3 regions of the Chryseobacterium sp. G0162 genome follow, and region 2 is predicted to be linked to each of the others. Evidence: riboswitches for the same ligand, from Rfam matches in the RefSeq annotation. Region 2 holds a riboswitch; each other region holds the start of a gene.
What was found. A riboswitch is a leader RNA that binds a small molecule or an ion and turns the genes downstream of it on or off. The one in region 2 is predicted to bind S-adenosylmethionine.
Positions count from the first base shown of each region.

Region 1 (2,276 bases), 640 kb from region 2:
TCTTCATGGTTTTACCGATATGTGTGCTGTGGGATATGGAGAAAGTCATGATGAAGAAAGGCTGATGTTTAAAAATCTCGCTTATGGAGCGATCAATGGAAGTTATAGTGTAAAGAATTTGAATACGGCTTTGGAAAGGATGAAAACATTTGGAGCTACCTTCTTTACCATTCCCGGTCCTAAGATGATCTGGCAGTTTGGAGAATTGGGCTACGAATTCAGTATCAACCGATGCACGGATGGTAGCATTAACAATGGATGCAGAACCGATGAAAAACCTGTAGCCTTCACATTAGGATATGATACTGATGCCAACAGAAAGGCAGTTTATGATACTTGGGCAAAGATTATTGATATCAGAAATACCAATCCGGTATTCAAATCAAAGACTTATACCATAGAGTCAAACAATCTTGCCAATGATCCTGATGGGCTTATCACAAGAATTTATGTATATGACAATACAATCAACGGAATGAAAAACGTAGTCGTTCTGGCAAATTATTCTACTGCTGTACAAAATGTTGTTCCTTATTTTCCTTATGCTGGCCAGTGGAAAAACCTGATGGATGATACGGTTTCAAACATCGCTTCAACAACAGCTCCTATCACTTTACAGGCTGGAGAATTCAGAATTTTTGGAAACTATGCCGGAGCTTTATCTACCTCTGATGTGAGTGCTGCAAACAAGCTATCCCTTCAGATTGCTGATAATCCGATTAAAAATGGTGTTGCAAAATTAATATTTAACAAAGCCAGAAATGGAGAAATCATGATTTTCGATAGAAGTGGTAAAAAGTTGGATTCATTTAAGTTGAATAAAGAAAATGGGACTTATGAACTAAGAGTCAATTATCCGTCGGGAATGTATCTGGTTCATCTGAAATCAGAAAACGGAATGGCTATTGAAAAAATGATCGTGAAATAAATACAAAGGCAAATTGGCAATTCAGCGAATTTGCCTTTTTTCTTGGTAGTGATTATCCGCTTTTTGCATATTTGAAAAATTAGTCTACCTTTGCACTAGATTTATCAAGAAAGGTGGAGGGATTTGGCCCAATGAAACCTTAGCAACCTACACGATTCCAAAAGTGTAAAGGTGCTAATTCCAACCCGATGGGGAGATAAGTGAAGTCAATATTTCTTATACGAATTCCATTTCTTGAAGTCTTGTGTAGCTGCAGAATCATCTGCGGAAGAATATTATTAATTGGCAAGAACAAAGATGAAAAAATTAAGCACTGCTATATTATTGCTAGGGACAATTTTAGTCGCTGCCCAGGAGCAGGAGGAAAAAGGAAAACAAATCGAAGACATTATCATCGTCGGAAACCGAAATGTTAAAAGAACAAAATTAGAGACGCCGGTTCCTGTAGATGTAATCAATATTGATAAAGTCCAAAGATCATCTCCACAAATTACGGCTCAGGACATTCTGAATTATGTGATCCCTTCATTTAATGCTGTAAGACAGTCTGCTTCTGATGGAACGGAGCATATTGATCCTGTAACACTAAGAGGAATGGGGCCGGATCAGGTGTTGGTATTGCTTAACGGGAAGAGAAGACATACGACTTCCCTGGTAAACTATCAGAATACGGTAGGAAATGGATCTGTAGGAACAGATTTAAGTACAATTCCTGTCATTGCTATTGAAAAAATTGAAGTATTAAGAGACGGTGCAGCAGCACAATACGGTTCTGATGCCATTGCAGGAGTAATTAATATTATTCTAAAAAAGAATGCAGGCGCTTCAGCAAGTTTAACCTATGGATTAAGCGGAAGAAATGATGGTGATACTTACCAGGCCGGCGTTAATTATGGAACTTCTTTGGGTAAAGATGAAGGTTTTATCAATCTTTCATTGCAGCTAAGTCACAGAGGAAAAACAACGAGAACCCAAAATCACGATCTTGATATTTTCGGAAATAATTTTGCCTACGAATTTGCAGATAATCCAGATATTGCAAGACAAAATGATGATGATGAAATAAATAAAAGAGGATTAACAAGAGACTATTTTAATTTCCAGATCGGAGATGCCCAAATCAGACAAGGGCAAGTGTTTTTCAATGCAGAATACCCTTTGAACGATAACTTTAAATTCTATTCCTTTGGTGGTTTCAGCATTAAAGAAGGAAAAGGGTATGGTTTCAGAAGACTTCCCAATGAAGATTTTAATATTGTTAAAGAAATATACCCTAACGGTTTTCAGGCAGTTCTGAATTCTCAGATCTACGATATTTCCTATGCTGTAGGTGCGAAATATAATGTTA
Region 1 is NZ_CP033922.1:2,702,233-2,704,508, forward strand. It holds gene EG344_RS12380 (alpha-amylase family glycosyl hydrolase) at 1-928, shown strand, start outside; SAM riboswitch class I at 1,027-1,131, shown strand; gene EG344_RS12385 (TonB-dependent receptor plug domain-containing protein) at 1,226-2,276, shown strand, end outside.
Region 1: another riboswitch for S-adenosylmethionine. It lies ahead of EG344_RS12385 (TonB-dependent receptor plug domain-containing protein); the one in region 2 lies ahead of EG344_RS09485 (SusC/RagA family TonB-linked outer membrane protein).

Region 2 (2,276 bases):
GTTAGTCCCAAAAAGGGTTCTTCTCTTCCGCAGTTTCGGAAGAATGTATATACTAAAGAAGTAATAGATTTTGTTTTGGAGCTTATCAGTACCGGACAGAAAACAAAACAACAGGTAATAGAGGAATACAAGATTCCTAAAACTACACTTTATAAATGGGCTAGTAAGTATGATAAATCTTAAATAGGTTTTTCATTTTGATAGTTAGAAAATAAATGGTTGGCTCATGCACTGAAATATTAAATTAAAAACATTGAATATATGATAGAACAAGGTCCTGATTATATAAGAATTTATACCGATATCATTGCCATGAAGCATCCTCAAAAGCTTGAAATATGTGCGCCTATTTTACAAAAAAAAAGATTGACGGCATTGGATGTTCTTAAGCTTAATGAAATTGTCTTCGGATTAGAAGGAATTGAAACAGAAAAATTTAATCAAAGACATAAGTCTTATGATAAGTCTGCTATTATAAAAATTTTAAATTTTCAAAAAGACCATGGATATAATAATACTCAAATGGCGAATCAATTTAAAATGAGTAGAAATACTTTAGCAAAGTGGAAAAAAAGTTTTGAATGTAATCAATAATTTTACATTTAAAACGGTTTTTAGAGATTTTAATTTAATGGTGCTTAGGCACCATTTTTTTGATATTATGAGATGGTTTTATCATTAAATACAATTTAATGATATTTATCATATTTATTAAAATGATAATTTATTTAAGGTCTTATAGTGGTGGGTATTAATAAAATATTATAATAAATTTTGAAAAATTATCATGAAAATTTTATAAGTCTACTTGTTTTGTAGACTAAAAGTTTATAGATTTGCAACCATATTTCGATCGGCTTATAAAGAAAGATGGAGGGAACTGACCCTACGAAGTCTTGACAACCTGCGTTATGTAAGGTGTTACATTCAGCCTTTAAAGGAAAAATAAGCATTTGGTTTATCGTATTTATCGATGCCCTTTGCTGTTTTTTCAGTAAAGGGCAAAATTTTAATATATGGTAAATAAAATTGATTATGATTAATAAAAATCTATTTAATTCTAAAATTTGGATTCCACCCGTTGCTGTATTTTTCTTAGGAATTGTAAGTGTAAGCGGGCAAAATTCCAAACCGAAAAAGGATACTCTTAAAGAAAAGGAAATTGATGAAGTGGTTGTGGTGGCTTACGGAAAAGCAAAAAGAAATAGCTACACCGGTTCCGTAGCAACAATTTCCAGTGATAAAATCAATAACAGACCTGTGACCAACATTACCAAAGCATTGGAAGGACAGGTTCCCGGAATTCAGGTTACCGGTGCATCAGGACAGCCTGGAGCTACTTCTACGATCAGGATCAGAGGGGTAGGTTCGGTTAGTGCTTCCAGTGAGCCTTTATACGTTGTGGATGGGATTCCTTTTGACGGAAACATCAATGCGATCAGTCCTAATGATATAGAATCCATCAGTGTTTTAAAAGATGCTACGGCAAGTGCTTTGTATGGTTCAAGAGGAGCGAACGGAATTATTATCATTACCACAAAATCCGGTAAAAAAGGAGAAGCCAGGGTAAACCTTAACATCAGCCAGGGGTTTTCAGGCAGAGCGGTAAAAGATTATGAGCAGGTCACTACGGATCAATATTTCCAATTGTATTGGGAGGCAATGAGAAACGGATACCAATCCGGTCAGATTTCTGCACAACAGGCAGCACAGATGGCAACAGACAATATTGTATCTGGTACCGGATTATCAATTAATCCTTATGGAGCTAATTATCCAAAACCAGTGGGAACAGACGGGAAATTATTACCGGGGGCGAGAGCTTTATGGAATGATGACTGGAGAGATGTTCTTCAAAGAGTTGCTTCCAGAAATCAGGTTGATCTAGACATCAGCGGGGGAAATGAAAAAAGTAATTATTTCTTTTCATTAGGTTATCTAGATGATAAAGGAATGGCTATTGAATCTGGGTTTAAAAGATACAGTACGAGATTAAAAATAAATTCTGAAGTTAAAAAATGGTTGAATGTTGGAGCGAACTTAAGTTACACGAACAGTATTCAGCAGGCTCCAAGTTCTTCAGATTCTAAGGCGAGTAATATTATTCAGGCGGCAAGGGCAATTCCGTCTTTTTATCCTTATTATGAAAGAAATCCGGATGGATCTTATGTAGTGGATGCGGAAGGGAACAAGATTTATGATTTTGGAAGATACAGACCTACTGCGGCACTTCAGAATCAAAATTTAGCGGCAAGTTTACCATTGGATAAAAATGA
Region 2 is NZ_CP033922.1:2,060,095-2,062,370, reverse strand. It holds gene EG344_RS09495 (transposase) at 1-183, shown strand, start outside; gene EG344_RS09490 (helix-turn-helix domain-containing protein) at 262-594, shown strand; SAM riboswitch class I at 856-952, shown strand; gene EG344_RS09485 (SusC/RagA family TonB-linked outer membrane protein) at 1,036-2,276, shown strand, end outside.

Region 3 (2,276 bases), 150 kb from region 2:
CTCCCACACTGATGCGCGCTAAAGTAAGCGCTTTAAAAATTCGTCCGTCAATTCCGATTTCCCCTAAGAAATCTTCCCCTTCAAATTTGACAATTGATCTGTTCTTCAAAAATTTTATTTCTTTAGCATTTTTCATTACTTATAAAATGTTTTTTATGATATTATTTAATTGTTGATATTCCATTAGGAAGGCGTCATGCCCATGTATAGATTGGATCTCGTGATAAGAGATATTCTCCTTTTTCTTTTTCAGTTTCTCAAAACACATTCGGATTTCAGAAGCCGGGAAGAATAAATCTGTATCTACGGAGATCATGTGCATTCGTGCTTGTATATTCTCCAGAGTAGTTTCATCAGCATTGATATTCATCAGTAAATGATTCATCAGCTTGTATGCTTGTAAACTAAACCTTTCGTTTAGCGCGTTACCATGATAAACCAGCCAGTCTTCTGATTCTAAGCGTTGCCTTTCCTGATTGTATTTGTTTTGAAATCTGTCGTTAAGTGATTCCGGAGTTCTATAGCACAACATCGCATGGATTCTTGCTTTTTGTAATGGTTCTTCTTTATCATTCAATAAAAATTTCTGAACCAGACATTGTGCATGAAGCCAATCATGTGTTCTGTAATCACAGGCAATGGGAATAAAAATTTCTGCCAGCTTTGGTTGTTTTGCTAACATTTCCCATGCAATTCCTCCTCCCAGGGAGCCTCCAATAATGGTATATAAATTTTTGATATGTAGAGCTTCTAATCCTTTCAGAAAAATATTGGCTATGTCTGAAGGCGTGAAGTCTTCATAGTCTTCAATTAAAAAATGATCGTATCCGTTTCCGGGGATATTGAAACACAGAACAGTGTACTTATTAGTATCAACGATCTGATTTTCGCCTACCAATTGTTTCCACCAGCCTTTTTCTCCGGATACATTTGAATTTCCGGTAAGGGCATGATTAATTAAAATGATTGGGGCTGTAAACAGATCTTTCCCGAAAAGCTCATAGCTCAACGAGATATTGTATTCCTTTTGGGAATGGATTTGATACGAAAGATTAATATAGTTTAGTTCTGTTTTCAATTCTATTATATATTTTAATACAATTGAAAATGCCACAGGAAATGGCTGAAAAGAACTTCAGTAAGTTATCTGTCCAAAATAATTTTGGTAGAACGTAGCACCTTCTTTGCTTGCGCAAAGGGTTGCTAAGGTTTCATAGGGTCTAATCCCTCAACCTTTCTTGATAACATTTTCAATATTTGAATGAACGAATGGTGCAAAGGTAGTTCTTTTCTTTTAAAATCAAAAAAAAAATAATTTAATATTTTAAAAAGCCCTTAAATAGAAGTCTCTCAAGGGCATATTAATTATTCTTCAGATAAAATGAATTGGAATTATTTTTCAAAAAAACTACCTTCGTATAGAAAAATGATGATATATGATCGCCGAAAAAGAAAGATTACAAGATACCAAATGGAAAAACTGGGGACCTTATGTAAGCAACCGGCAATGGGGAAATGTAAGGGAAGATTATAGCCCGGACGGAAATGCCTGGAACCATACCAATCATAATAATGCGGAAAGCTATGCCTACCGTTGGGGTGAAGAAGGTATTGCAGGAATTTCTGACGTAAAACAACTGTTCTGCTTTGCGCTTTCGTTCTGGAATAAAAAAGATAAAATCGTTAAGGAACGTTTCTTTGGTCTGAGCAATCCTCAGGGAAACCACGGAGAAGACATCAAGGAAATTTTCTATTATCTGGATAATACCCCTACTCATAGTTATATGAAAATGGTTTACAAATATCCGATCAATGAATTCCCTTATGATGAACTCGTTACAGTCAACGGAAGACGCAGCAAACAGGAACCGGAATATGAGATCTTTGATACAGGAATTTTTGATAATGATGCCTATTTTGATATTTTCATTGAATATTGTAAAGCAGATCACAACGATATTCTGGTAAGGGTAACAATATGCAACCGAAGCCAACAGGATGCCCCGATAGTGGTAGCACCAACAGCTTGGTTCAGAAATAATTGGAAATGGGGTTATAATACCTATAAAGGAGACATGAATGCCTCCGATGACGGAAGTATTACTATTGGACACGACAGTATTTCCATCAAAAAGTTTTATTCAAGAAATGGAAATGCTCAAAGTGTATTCTGCGAAAATGAAACCAACACTCCAAAGTTGTATGGAGCACCACAGACAGAAAACACTTATTTTAAAGATGGCATCAATGATTTTATCGTCCATCATAGTAACACC
Region 3 is NZ_CP033922.1:1,906,725-1,909,000, forward strand. It holds gene EG344_RS24265 (ACT domain-containing protein) at 1-136, opposite strand, end outside; gene EG344_RS24270 (alpha/beta fold hydrolase) at 140-1,078, opposite strand; SAM riboswitch class I at 1,141-1,248, opposite strand; gene EG344_RS08750 (MGH1-like glycoside hydrolase domain-containing protein) at 1,437-2,276, shown strand, end outside.
Region 3: another riboswitch for S-adenosylmethionine. It lies ahead of EG344_RS24270 (alpha/beta fold hydrolase); the one in region 2 lies ahead of EG344_RS09485 (SusC/RagA family TonB-linked outer membrane protein).